Regions from separate parts of the Bradyrhizobium sp. AZCC 1678 genome, predicted to be linked through region 1. Evidence: riboswitches for the same ligand, from Rfam matches in the RefSeq annotation. Region 1 holds a riboswitch; the other holds the start of a gene.
The links. A riboswitch is a leader RNA that binds a small molecule or an ion and turns the genes downstream of it on or off. The one in region 1 is predicted to bind S-adenosylmethionine.
Positions count from the first base shown of each region.

Region 2: linked by a shared signal. The riboswitch ahead of V1294_RS06165 (O-succinylhomoserine sulfhydrylase) and the one ahead of metX (homoserine O-acetyltransferase MetX) in region 1 are both predicted to bind S-adenosylmethionine.

Region 1 covers NZ_JAZHSE010000001.1:7,726,744-7,731,453, forward strand. Annotated here, with positions in the region: gene V1294_RS36815 (alpha/beta fold hydrolase) at 1-288, shown strand, start outside; gene metW (methionine biosynthesis protein MetW) at 341-1,009, opposite strand; gene metX (homoserine O-acetyltransferase MetX) at 1,011-2,216, opposite strand; SAM riboswitch at 2,299-2,378, opposite strand; gene V1294_RS36830 (chorismate mutase) at 2,554-3,414, shown strand; gene hisC (histidinol-phosphate transaminase) at 3,442-4,539, shown strand; gene V1294_RS36840 (prephenate/arogenate dehydrogenase family protein) at 4,536-4,710, shown strand, end outside.
Region 2 covers NZ_JAZHSE010000001.1:1,307,210-1,311,919, forward strand. Annotated here, with positions in the region: gene V1294_RS06155 (SGNH/GDSL hydrolase family protein) at 1-716, shown strand, start outside; gene V1294_RS06160 (SGNH/GDSL hydrolase family protein) at 730-1,761, shown strand; gene V1294_RS06165 (O-succinylhomoserine sulfhydrylase) at 1,893-3,086, opposite strand; SAM riboswitch at 3,159-3,238, opposite strand; gene V1294_RS06170 (2'-deoxycytidine 5'-triphosphate deaminase) at 3,348-4,454, shown strand; gene V1294_RS06175 (PQQ-dependent sugar dehydrogenase) at 4,541-4,710, opposite strand, start outside.

The sequences.
Region 1 (4,710 bases):
ATGCGCAGCTTTCAGGGCGGACGGCCGTCGATCTACACCATGACCGATGCGATCCGGCGCGTGCCGACGCCGGCGCTGATCCTGTGCGGCGACGAGGACGACAATTGCATCGGGCCGAGCCTGTTCCTGAAGCAGCACCTGCCGGCGGCGGGGCTTTCGTTCTTTCCGAAGTCGGGCCACGTGCTCAATCTGGAAGAGCCGGCGCTGTTCAACGAGATGGTGGAGCGGTTCATCGCGCTGGTCGAGGCCGGGAGATGGCCGGTGCGGGATGCGCGGTCAATGGCGTGACTGTCATTCCGCGGCGATGCGCAGCATCGAACTCGGAATGACGGCAGTGCGGTCACTTCCCCGCCCCACCCCGGCTCAGCAAAAACACGCCCTGCTCGCCGAACATGTTCCAGACCCACCAGGGCAGGTTCAGCGGCACCGGGCGGCCGTAGAGGTCGAGCGCCACCGCGCGCTCCATCTTGACGTTGATCTCGTCGCAGAGCTGCACGAAATCCTTGATGGTGCAGAAATGGATGTTCGGCGTGTCGTACCAGGTGGCGGGGAGATTTTCGGTGCGCGGCATGTGTCCGCCGACGAGCAGTTGCAGCCGCATCTTCCAGAAGCCGAAATTCGGGAACGAGACGATGGCGCGCCGGCCGATGCGCAGGAGATTCTCCAGCACCGGCTTCGGCTGCCGCGTCGCCTGCAGCGTCTGCGACAGGATCACGTAATCGAAGGCATCGTCCGGATAATTGACGAGGTCGGTGTCGGCATCGCCCTGCACCACCGCGAGCCCCTTGGCGACGCAGCGGTTGACGCCCTCGCGCGACAGTTCGATGCCGCGGCCGTCGATGCCGCGGCTCTCCAGGAGTTGCAGCAACTCGCCATCGCCGCAGCCGACGTCAAGCACTTTTGAGCCGGCCGGAATCATTTCGGCGACCATGAGATGATCGGTGCGATACTTGCCGGTGCGGTCGGGCGCTACGCCGCCGAGCGGCAGGGCCGGTTCTTGAACCGCCATATCAACCACCCGCACCATTGGAGAGCCCACGCGCCTTGCCGGCCGATTCCAGGAAGGCGCGGGAAATGTCGAAGAACTCCGGCACATCGAGCAGGAAGGCGTCATGGCCGCGATCGGTCTCGATCTCGGCGAACGACACCCGCGCGCTGGAAGCGTTCAGCGCATGCACTAGCGCCCGCGATTCCGAGGTCGGGAACAGCCAGTCCGAGGTGAACGACACCACGCAGAAGCGGGTCTTGATGCCGAGAAACGCCTGCGCCAGCACGCCGCTGTGGTCGGCGGCGATATCGAAATAGTCCATCGCCCGCGTCAGATAGAGATAGCTGTTGGCGTCAAAACGCTCGACAAAGGACGAGCCTTGATAGCGCAGATAGCTTTCGACCTGGAAATCCGCGTCGAACGAGAAGGTCGGCAACTCGCGGTCCTGCATCCGCCGTCCGAACTTGCGATGCAGCGCGGCGTCGGAGAGATAGGTGATGTGCCCGGCCATCCGCGCCACGGCCAATCCACGATGCGGATGGGTGCTGCGTTCGAAATAGCGCCCATGGTGCCAGTCCGGATCAGCCATCACGGCCTGTCGGCCGAGTTCATGAAACGCGATGTTCTGTGCGGAGTGGCGTGTCGAGCAGGCGACCGGCAACGCCGAGAACACGCGCTCCGGATAGGCGGCGGTCCATTGCAGCACCTGCATGCCGCCCATCGATCCGCCGATCACGCAAAACAAGGTTTCGATCCCCAGCCGGTCGAGCAGCATGGCCTGCGCTCGGACCATGTCGGGGATGGTGATCACAGGAAAATCCAGCCCCCAGGCCTTGCCGGTGGCCGGATCGGTCGAGGCCGGACCGGTCGATCCCATACAGCCGCCGATCACATTCGAACAGATGATGAAGTATCGGTCGGTATCGAGCGGACGGCCGGGACCGACCATGATTTCCCACCAGCCGGCCTTGCCCGTCAGGGGATGCAAATTGGCGACGTGCTGATCCAGCGTCAGCGCGTGGCAGATCAGAATGGCGTTGGAGCGATCGGCGTTCAGTTCGCCATAGGTCTGATAGGCGATCTGGAACGGCGCGAGATCGATGCCGCAATCGAGCCTCAAGGGCTGATCCATGCCGAACGTCGCCACCGGCGAGGTCGGATGATCGGCCTCATGGGCGCGATCCTCGTTGAGGATCGAGGGACTAGATATCGAATGCACGTTTGTCATTTCGGCACCGACCTCCTTACGGAGGCTCTACAGACAGAATCAGGCCATAAAAAACCCGGCCTGAACAAAGGTTCGGCCGGGATCAACTCTGTCCCCGGCCTGTTTAGCGAGTTGTTTAACGTGGCTGCAAGCCGGCCGGCTCAAATGACCACGGAATGGAACAAAGCTAGTCCCGCCCAGGCATTTCGTCAAGGCAGGCGGGGGCCGGACGGCATGGTTAACCCGATCGTGCAGGGCTGGCCCGTGACGTTTCTCTTTGCTTTCAGCGCCCGTCTTTCCTAATCAATGCGACTGTCTGCCGGCGCATCGGGCTGTTCGGCACCAAGGTTTTTCGAAGATGTCCAAGGCACCGTCCAAGGCACCCCCGGCCCCGCCCTCGCTGCAGGAATTGCGCAAGGAAATCGATGCGATCGACGAGCAGGTCCATCGCCTGCTGATGGCGCGCGGCGACATCATCGACCGGCTGATCCAGGTGAAGCAGACCCAGGAAGTCGGCTCCGCGTTCCGGCCCGCGCGCGAGGCCAGCATGATGCGGCAACTGGTGCAGCGTCATCGCGGCATCCTGCCGCTCGACACCATCGAGAGCATCTGGCGCGTCATCATCTCGACCTTCACCTATGTCCAGGCGCCGTTCGCGGTGCATGCGGACGTCTCGGTCGGCGAGCCCGCGATGCGGGATTCGGCGCGGTTTCATTTCGGCTTCGTCGTGCCTTATGTCGGCCATTTCAGCGCGCAGGCCGCGGTGGAAGCGGTGGCGAAATCGAAGGGCGACCTGGCGCTGGTCTCGGCAATCTCGAGCCGCACGCCGTGGTGGATCGCGCTGGAAGCAGACGGCGCGCCAAAAATCATCGCGCGGCTGCCGTTCCTCGAACGCGCCGACCATCCGGCGGCGCTCCCCGTCTTCGTGATCTCGCGGGTCGCCGACGATGCCATGGTGACCGAGGTCCAGATGTGGAGCGTCCGCGTCTCCGGCTGGAACGCCGATATCGCGCGCGCCGTGGCGCCGCTCGCCGAAATCGTCGCCGTGCCCGACACCGCCTTCGACGGCGCAGCGCTTTTGGTATCCGACGCCGGCGCCGGCTTCGAGAAGATCAAGAAAGCCCTGATCCAGGCCGGCGCTTCGGTGCGCTCGTCGGCCCTCGTCGGCAGCCACGCAACGCGCTATACGGTGCCCCCGAACGGGGCAGCCAAGTCTTAAGCCGTCCTGAATATCCGGAGCCAGAAGATGAACCGCCCCGTGCCGAATCCCGGCATTCTTGATATTGCGCCCTACACGCCCGGCAAGACGCCGGTGCCGGAGCCGGGCCGCAAGGTGTTCAAGCTGTCCGCCAACGAGACCCCGTTCGGGCCGTCGCCGAAGGCGATCGAAGTCTATAAGGCCGCGGCGGCGCATCTGGAGGACTATCCGGAAGGCACCTCGCGGGTACTGCGCGAGGCGATCGGCCGCGCCTATGGGCTCGATCCCAACCGCATCATCTGCGGTGCCGGCTCGGACGAAATCCTCAACCTGCTGGCGCACACCTATCTCAGCCACGGCGATGAAGCGATCTCCACCGCCCACGGTTTTCTGGTGTACCCGATCGCCACGATGGCGAACGGCGCGAAAAACGTCGTCGCGCCCGAGACCGACTTCACCGCCGACGTCGACGCCATTCTCGCGCGCGTGACGCCGCGCACGAAACTGGTGTGGCTGGCCAACCCGAACAATCCGACCGGCACCTACGTGCCGTTCGACGAGGTCAAGCGGCTGCGCGCCAGCCTGCCGCAGAATGTGCTGCTGGTGCTGGACGCCGCCTATTCCGACTACGTGTCGCGCAACGATTACGAGCTCGGCCTGGAGTTGGTGGCGACCACCGAAAACACCGTGATGACGCACACCTTCTCCAAGATCCACGGGCTGGCCAGCTTACGGATCGGCTGGATGTTCGGCCCTGCCAACATCATCGACGCCGTCAACCGGATTCGCGGGCCGTTCAACGTCTCGACGCCGGCGATGCTGGCGGCGGTGGCCGCGATCGAGGACACTGCGCATGTCCAGATGTCGAAGGCGTTCACCGAGCAGTGGCGCAACTGGCTGACCGAAGAAATCGGCAAGCTGGGGCTCAAGGTGACGCCGAGCGTGGCGAATTTCGTGCTGATCCACTTCCCGCAGGAGAAAGGCAAGACGTCGGCGGACGCGGACGTGTTTCTAACTAAACGAGGCCTGGTGCTGCGGGCGCTCAACAATTACGGCCTCCCCCACGCCCTGCGCATGACCATCGGCACCGAGGAGGCCAATCGCCTCGTCGTCGAGGCCTTGCGCGACTTCATGGCGGCCAAATGAACGCAACGCCGATCTTCCGACGCGTCGCGCTGATCGGCTTCGGCCTGATCGGCGGCTCGATCGCGCGCGCCGCGCGGGCCCAGGGGCTCGCCAGCGAAATCGTTACCACCGCGCGCTCGGAGAAGACCCGCGCGAGGGTGACCGAACTTTCTGTCGTCGACGAGGTGCTGG
Region 2 (4,710 bases), 6.4 Mb from region 1:
TGCTCGCCGGCCTTGCGGTTACCGGTTTGGCGCGGGCCGAGGATGCCACCTGCGAGGTGCCGGCCTATCTGCTGAGCACCGAAAGCCTGCTGCCGAAGGTCACCGAGGCCGTCAAGAACGGCCGGCCGCTGACCATCCTCGTGGTGGGTAGTCGTTCCTCGACCATCGCCGCTTCGGCCGACAGCGCCTATCCCGCCCAACTGCAGGCCGCCCTCAAGGAGAAGCTGCCCTCGATCCAGATCAACCTATCCGTAGAACTACAGCCCGGGAAAACTGCGGAGGAGACTGACACCACCCTCGTTAAGCTGGTGGAAGCAAAAAGGCCTACTTTGGTCATCTGGCAGACCGGAACCGTCGATGCTATGCGATCCGTCGATCCCGACGATTTTCGCGGCGCCGTCGGGGACGGGGTTGCTGCGCTGCAAAATGCGGGAGCCGATGTGGTTCTGATTAATCCGCAATACAGCCCGCGCACGGAGACGATGATTTCTGCGCCGCCATACCTAGATAATATGCGCGTGGTGGCGCAGCAGCTTAATGTTCCGCTGTTTGACCGGTTTGCCATCATGCGTCACTGGAATGATGCCGGAGATTTCGACCTGTTCAGTACTTTTCACGGCACCGACATGGCCAAACGGGTTCATGGCTGCCTCGGCCGCGCGCTGTCGAAATTTGTGCTCGATGCGGCTCGCCTCGATCAGGCGCAGCAGAATTAGGGAACTAGCGTTAATGAGTCGTTACTACCCTTTTTGTTTGTCGACATTGCCGACCGTCTTTGCCGCGAGCCTGGCGCTATTGATGCCCGCCTCGGTGCTTCCGCTGCTTGCCCAGACGGCCCCGCAACAGACCGCCCAGCAGGCGGCGCTGTCCGATAACGCCAAAGCTGACAACAAGGCTGAAAAAAAGCCTTCGGCTGAAAGCGCCCCGCCGCAGGCCGTTCCCTCGGCCGCCGTCAATCCGGCGGCGCAGAAGGGCATCACCGGCAAGGCGATCGACAAGGTGAAGGAGGTTGCGAAATCGGCCGGTGACATCTTCAGCCGTGTTCCGTGCCTGCCGCCGAAGGGCGCCTCCAAATCGATGGGGTCGCTGCCGCGCGTCGCGAGCAAGCTCGTCGCGGGGCAGCCGGTGGTGATCGTCGCGTTCGGATCGTCGTCGACCGCCGGTTTTGGTGCGACCTCGCCGGATTTCAACTATCCCAACCGGCTCGCCGCGCAATTGCGCCGGCAATATCCGACGGCCGACATCTCCGTCATCAATGCCGGCAAGGGCGGCGAGGATGCGCCGGAAATGATGAAGCGGCTGCAGACCGCCGTCATCGACCTGCATCCGGACCTGGTGATCTGGCAGGTCGGCACCAATGCGGTGCTGCGCAATCTCGATCCGGCGGAGACCGCGAAACTCGTCGAAGATGGCATTACGCGCATTCAGGCGGTTGGCGCCGACGTCGTGCTGATCGATCCGCAATATTCGCCGCGGGTCAACGAACACGCCGAAAGCGCCGGCAAGATGATGACGCTGCTGAACAAGACCGCCGAGCTTCGCAAGGTCGGCTTGTTTCCGCGCTTCGCTGTCATGAAAGACTGGCACGAAAAGCAAGCGATCCCGATCGAGAACTTCGTGATCGCCGACGGCCTGCACATGAGCGACTGGGGCTACGCCTGCTTCGCCCAACTGCTCGGCGACGACATCATCAAGTCGGTCGGCCAGATCAAGCTCGGCGTCAACGTGCCCGCGGACGTGCGGGCGTATAGGCCGATGTGAGATGCTGCCGAGGCGCGCTCAGAGTTCGTAGGGTGGGCAAAGGCGCGCTAGCGTCGTGCCCACCATTCTAGCCGAATGCACGATGTGAGATGGTGGGCACGCTTCGCTTTGCCCACCCTACCATCGTCCGATCACGCCTTCTCCAGCGCCGCCGCAAAATCCTCGATCAGATCATCGGCATGCTCAAGCCCGGCCGAGAAACGAATGAAGCCTTCGCTGATGCCGAGCTCCGTGCGCGCCTCCGGCGTCAGCCGTTGATGCGTCGTCGTCGCGGGATGGGTGACGAGGCTCTTGGAGTCGCCGAGATTGTTGGAGATGCGCGCGATCCGCAGCGCGTTGAGGCAGCGGAATGCGGCCTGCTTGCCGCCCTTGACCTCGAAGCCGACCAGCGTCGAGCCGGCGCGCATCTGCTTCTTCACCAGCTCGGCCTGCGGGTGATCGGCGCGGCCGGGATAGATCAGCCGCGAAATCTTCGGGTGCGACGCCAGCGCGTCGGCGACCTTGCCTGCCGTCTCGGTCTGCGCGCGCACGCGCACGCCAAGCGTCTCCAGGCCCTTGAGCAGGGCCCAGGCGTTGAACGGCGAGAGCGATGGCCCGGTCTGGCGCATGAAGTTGTGGATGTGCTCGGCGATGAAAGCTTCCGACGACAGGATGATGCCGCCCAGGCAGCGGCCCTGGCCGTCGATATGCTTGGTCGCGGAGTAGACCACGACGTCGGCGCCAAGCGAAAGCGGGCTCTGCCAGATCGGCGTGGCGAAGACGTTATCGACGATCAGCCGTGCGCCGCCACTGTGCGCGATCTCGGCAATCGCCGGGATGTCGAGCACGTCGAGCGTCGGATTGGTCGGGCTCTCCAGGAAGAAGGACTTGGTGTTCGGCCGCAATGCGCGCTGCCACTGGTCGAGATCAAGACCGTCGACCAGCGTCGTCTCGATGCCGTAGCGCGGCAGGAGGTCCTGCACCACGTAAAGGCACGAGCCGAACAGAGCTCTCGAAGCAACCACGTGGTCGCCGGCCCGGAGCGGTGCGAGGATCGCGGTCGTTACCGCGGCCATGCCGGTCGCGGTCGAGCGCGCGGCTTCCGCACCCTCGAGTTCGATCATGCGGCGCTCGAACATATCAATCGTCGGATTGGAATAGCGCGAATAGATAAAGCCTGGCTCCTGGCCCTTGAATCGGGCCTCGCATTGCTCCGCGCTGTCGTAGACGTAGCCTTGGGTGAGGAACAACGCCTCCGACGTCTCGCCGAATTGCGAGCGCAGCGTGCCGCCATGGACAAGGCGGGTTTCGGGACGATAGCGCTTGGTAGAACCAGTCTCAGACATGTGACCTCCGTCGTGACCATCCTTGAAAATGGTCACAAAAAACCGGCCTGGAAAAATTTCCACAGGCCGGGATCACACGTGTCCCCGGCCTGTTTAGCGATTTATTTAACGTGGCTGCAAGCCGGCCGGCTCAAATCACCACGGGATAAGTCATGCTGATATTACCTCGCGCCCTTCCCGTCAAGGCGGCCATCGGATAACCCCTAAAAGCCCATATTTACGAGGTTGGGATGACATTTGGGCCGTATTGAGGATCGCGCCGTGCCGTTCACGCTTCCGCCCGACGCCAACGGAATTCTGCCCGACCGCATGATCGCGGCGATGGCGGATGCGGGCCTGATCCTGCCGGAATATCCCTTTGTCGAAAGCCAGATCCAGCCGGCAAGCCTCGATCTGCGGCTGGGTAACATCGCCTACCGGGTGCGCGCGAGCTTCCTGCCCGGTCCCGGCGCCACGGTTGCCGAGCGCATCGACGAGTTGAAGCTGCACGAAATCGACCTCTCCGACGGCGCGGTGCTGGAGACCAACTGCGTCTACATCGTGCCGCTGCTGGAGAGCCTCGCGCTGCCGCCGTCAATCGTGGCCGCCGCCAATCCAAAGAGCTCCACCGGGCGGCTCGACGTCTTCACGCGCGTGATCGCCGACGGCACCCGCCGCTTCGACATGATCGGCGCGGGCTATCACGGCCCGCTCTATGCCGAGATCAGCCCGAAGACGTTTCCCGTTCTGCTGCGCGAGGGCTCGCGGCTCAGCCAGGTGCGCTTCCGCACTGGAGATGCCATTCTCAACGCCGACGAACTCGACGCACTGCACGGCGCCGAGCGGCTGGTCGATATCGACGACGCAGATTTGGCCAATGGCGTGGCGCTGTCAGTCGATCTCTCCGGCGAAAACACATCAGGCTTCGTCGGCTACCGCGCCAAGCGCCACACCGGCGTGGTCGATATCGACCGCCGTGGCGGCTATGCCGTCGATGAGTTCTGGGAGCCGATCCCGGCCCGCCCGGACGGCAGCCTCATCCTCGATCCCGGCGAATTCTACATCCTAGCCTCGAAGGAAGCCGTGCAGGTGCCGCCGGATTACGCCGCCGAGATGGTGCCGTTCGATCCCTTGGTCGGCGAATTCCGCGTGCACTACGCGGGATTTTTCGATCCCGGCTTCGGCTATGCCGGCGCCGGCGGGCAGGGCGCGCGCGCCGTGCTCGAAGTGCGCTCGCGCGAGGTGCCGTTCATCCTCGAGCACGGCCAGATCGTCGGCCGCCTGGTCTATGAGAAAATGCTGTCGCGGCCCCACTCCTTGTACGGCCAGCGCATCGGCTCAAACTACCAGGCGCAGGGGTTGAAGCTAAGCAAGCATTTCCGGGTGTGACTCGTCATTGCGAGCGAAGCGAAGCAATCCATCGCGCCGCAAGCTGAGGAATGGATTGCTTCGCTTCGCTCGCAATGACGGTGCATCTACCGCGATGCTGACTTAGCCGCCGGCGTTACGCGCCAGATCGTGTTGCCGACGTCGTCGGCGACCAACAGCGCGCCCTGCTTGTCGAGCCGCACGCCGACGGGGCGGCCCTGCGCTTCGCCCTTGTCGTTGAGGAAACCGGTCAGCACGTCCTGCGGCGCCCCCGAAG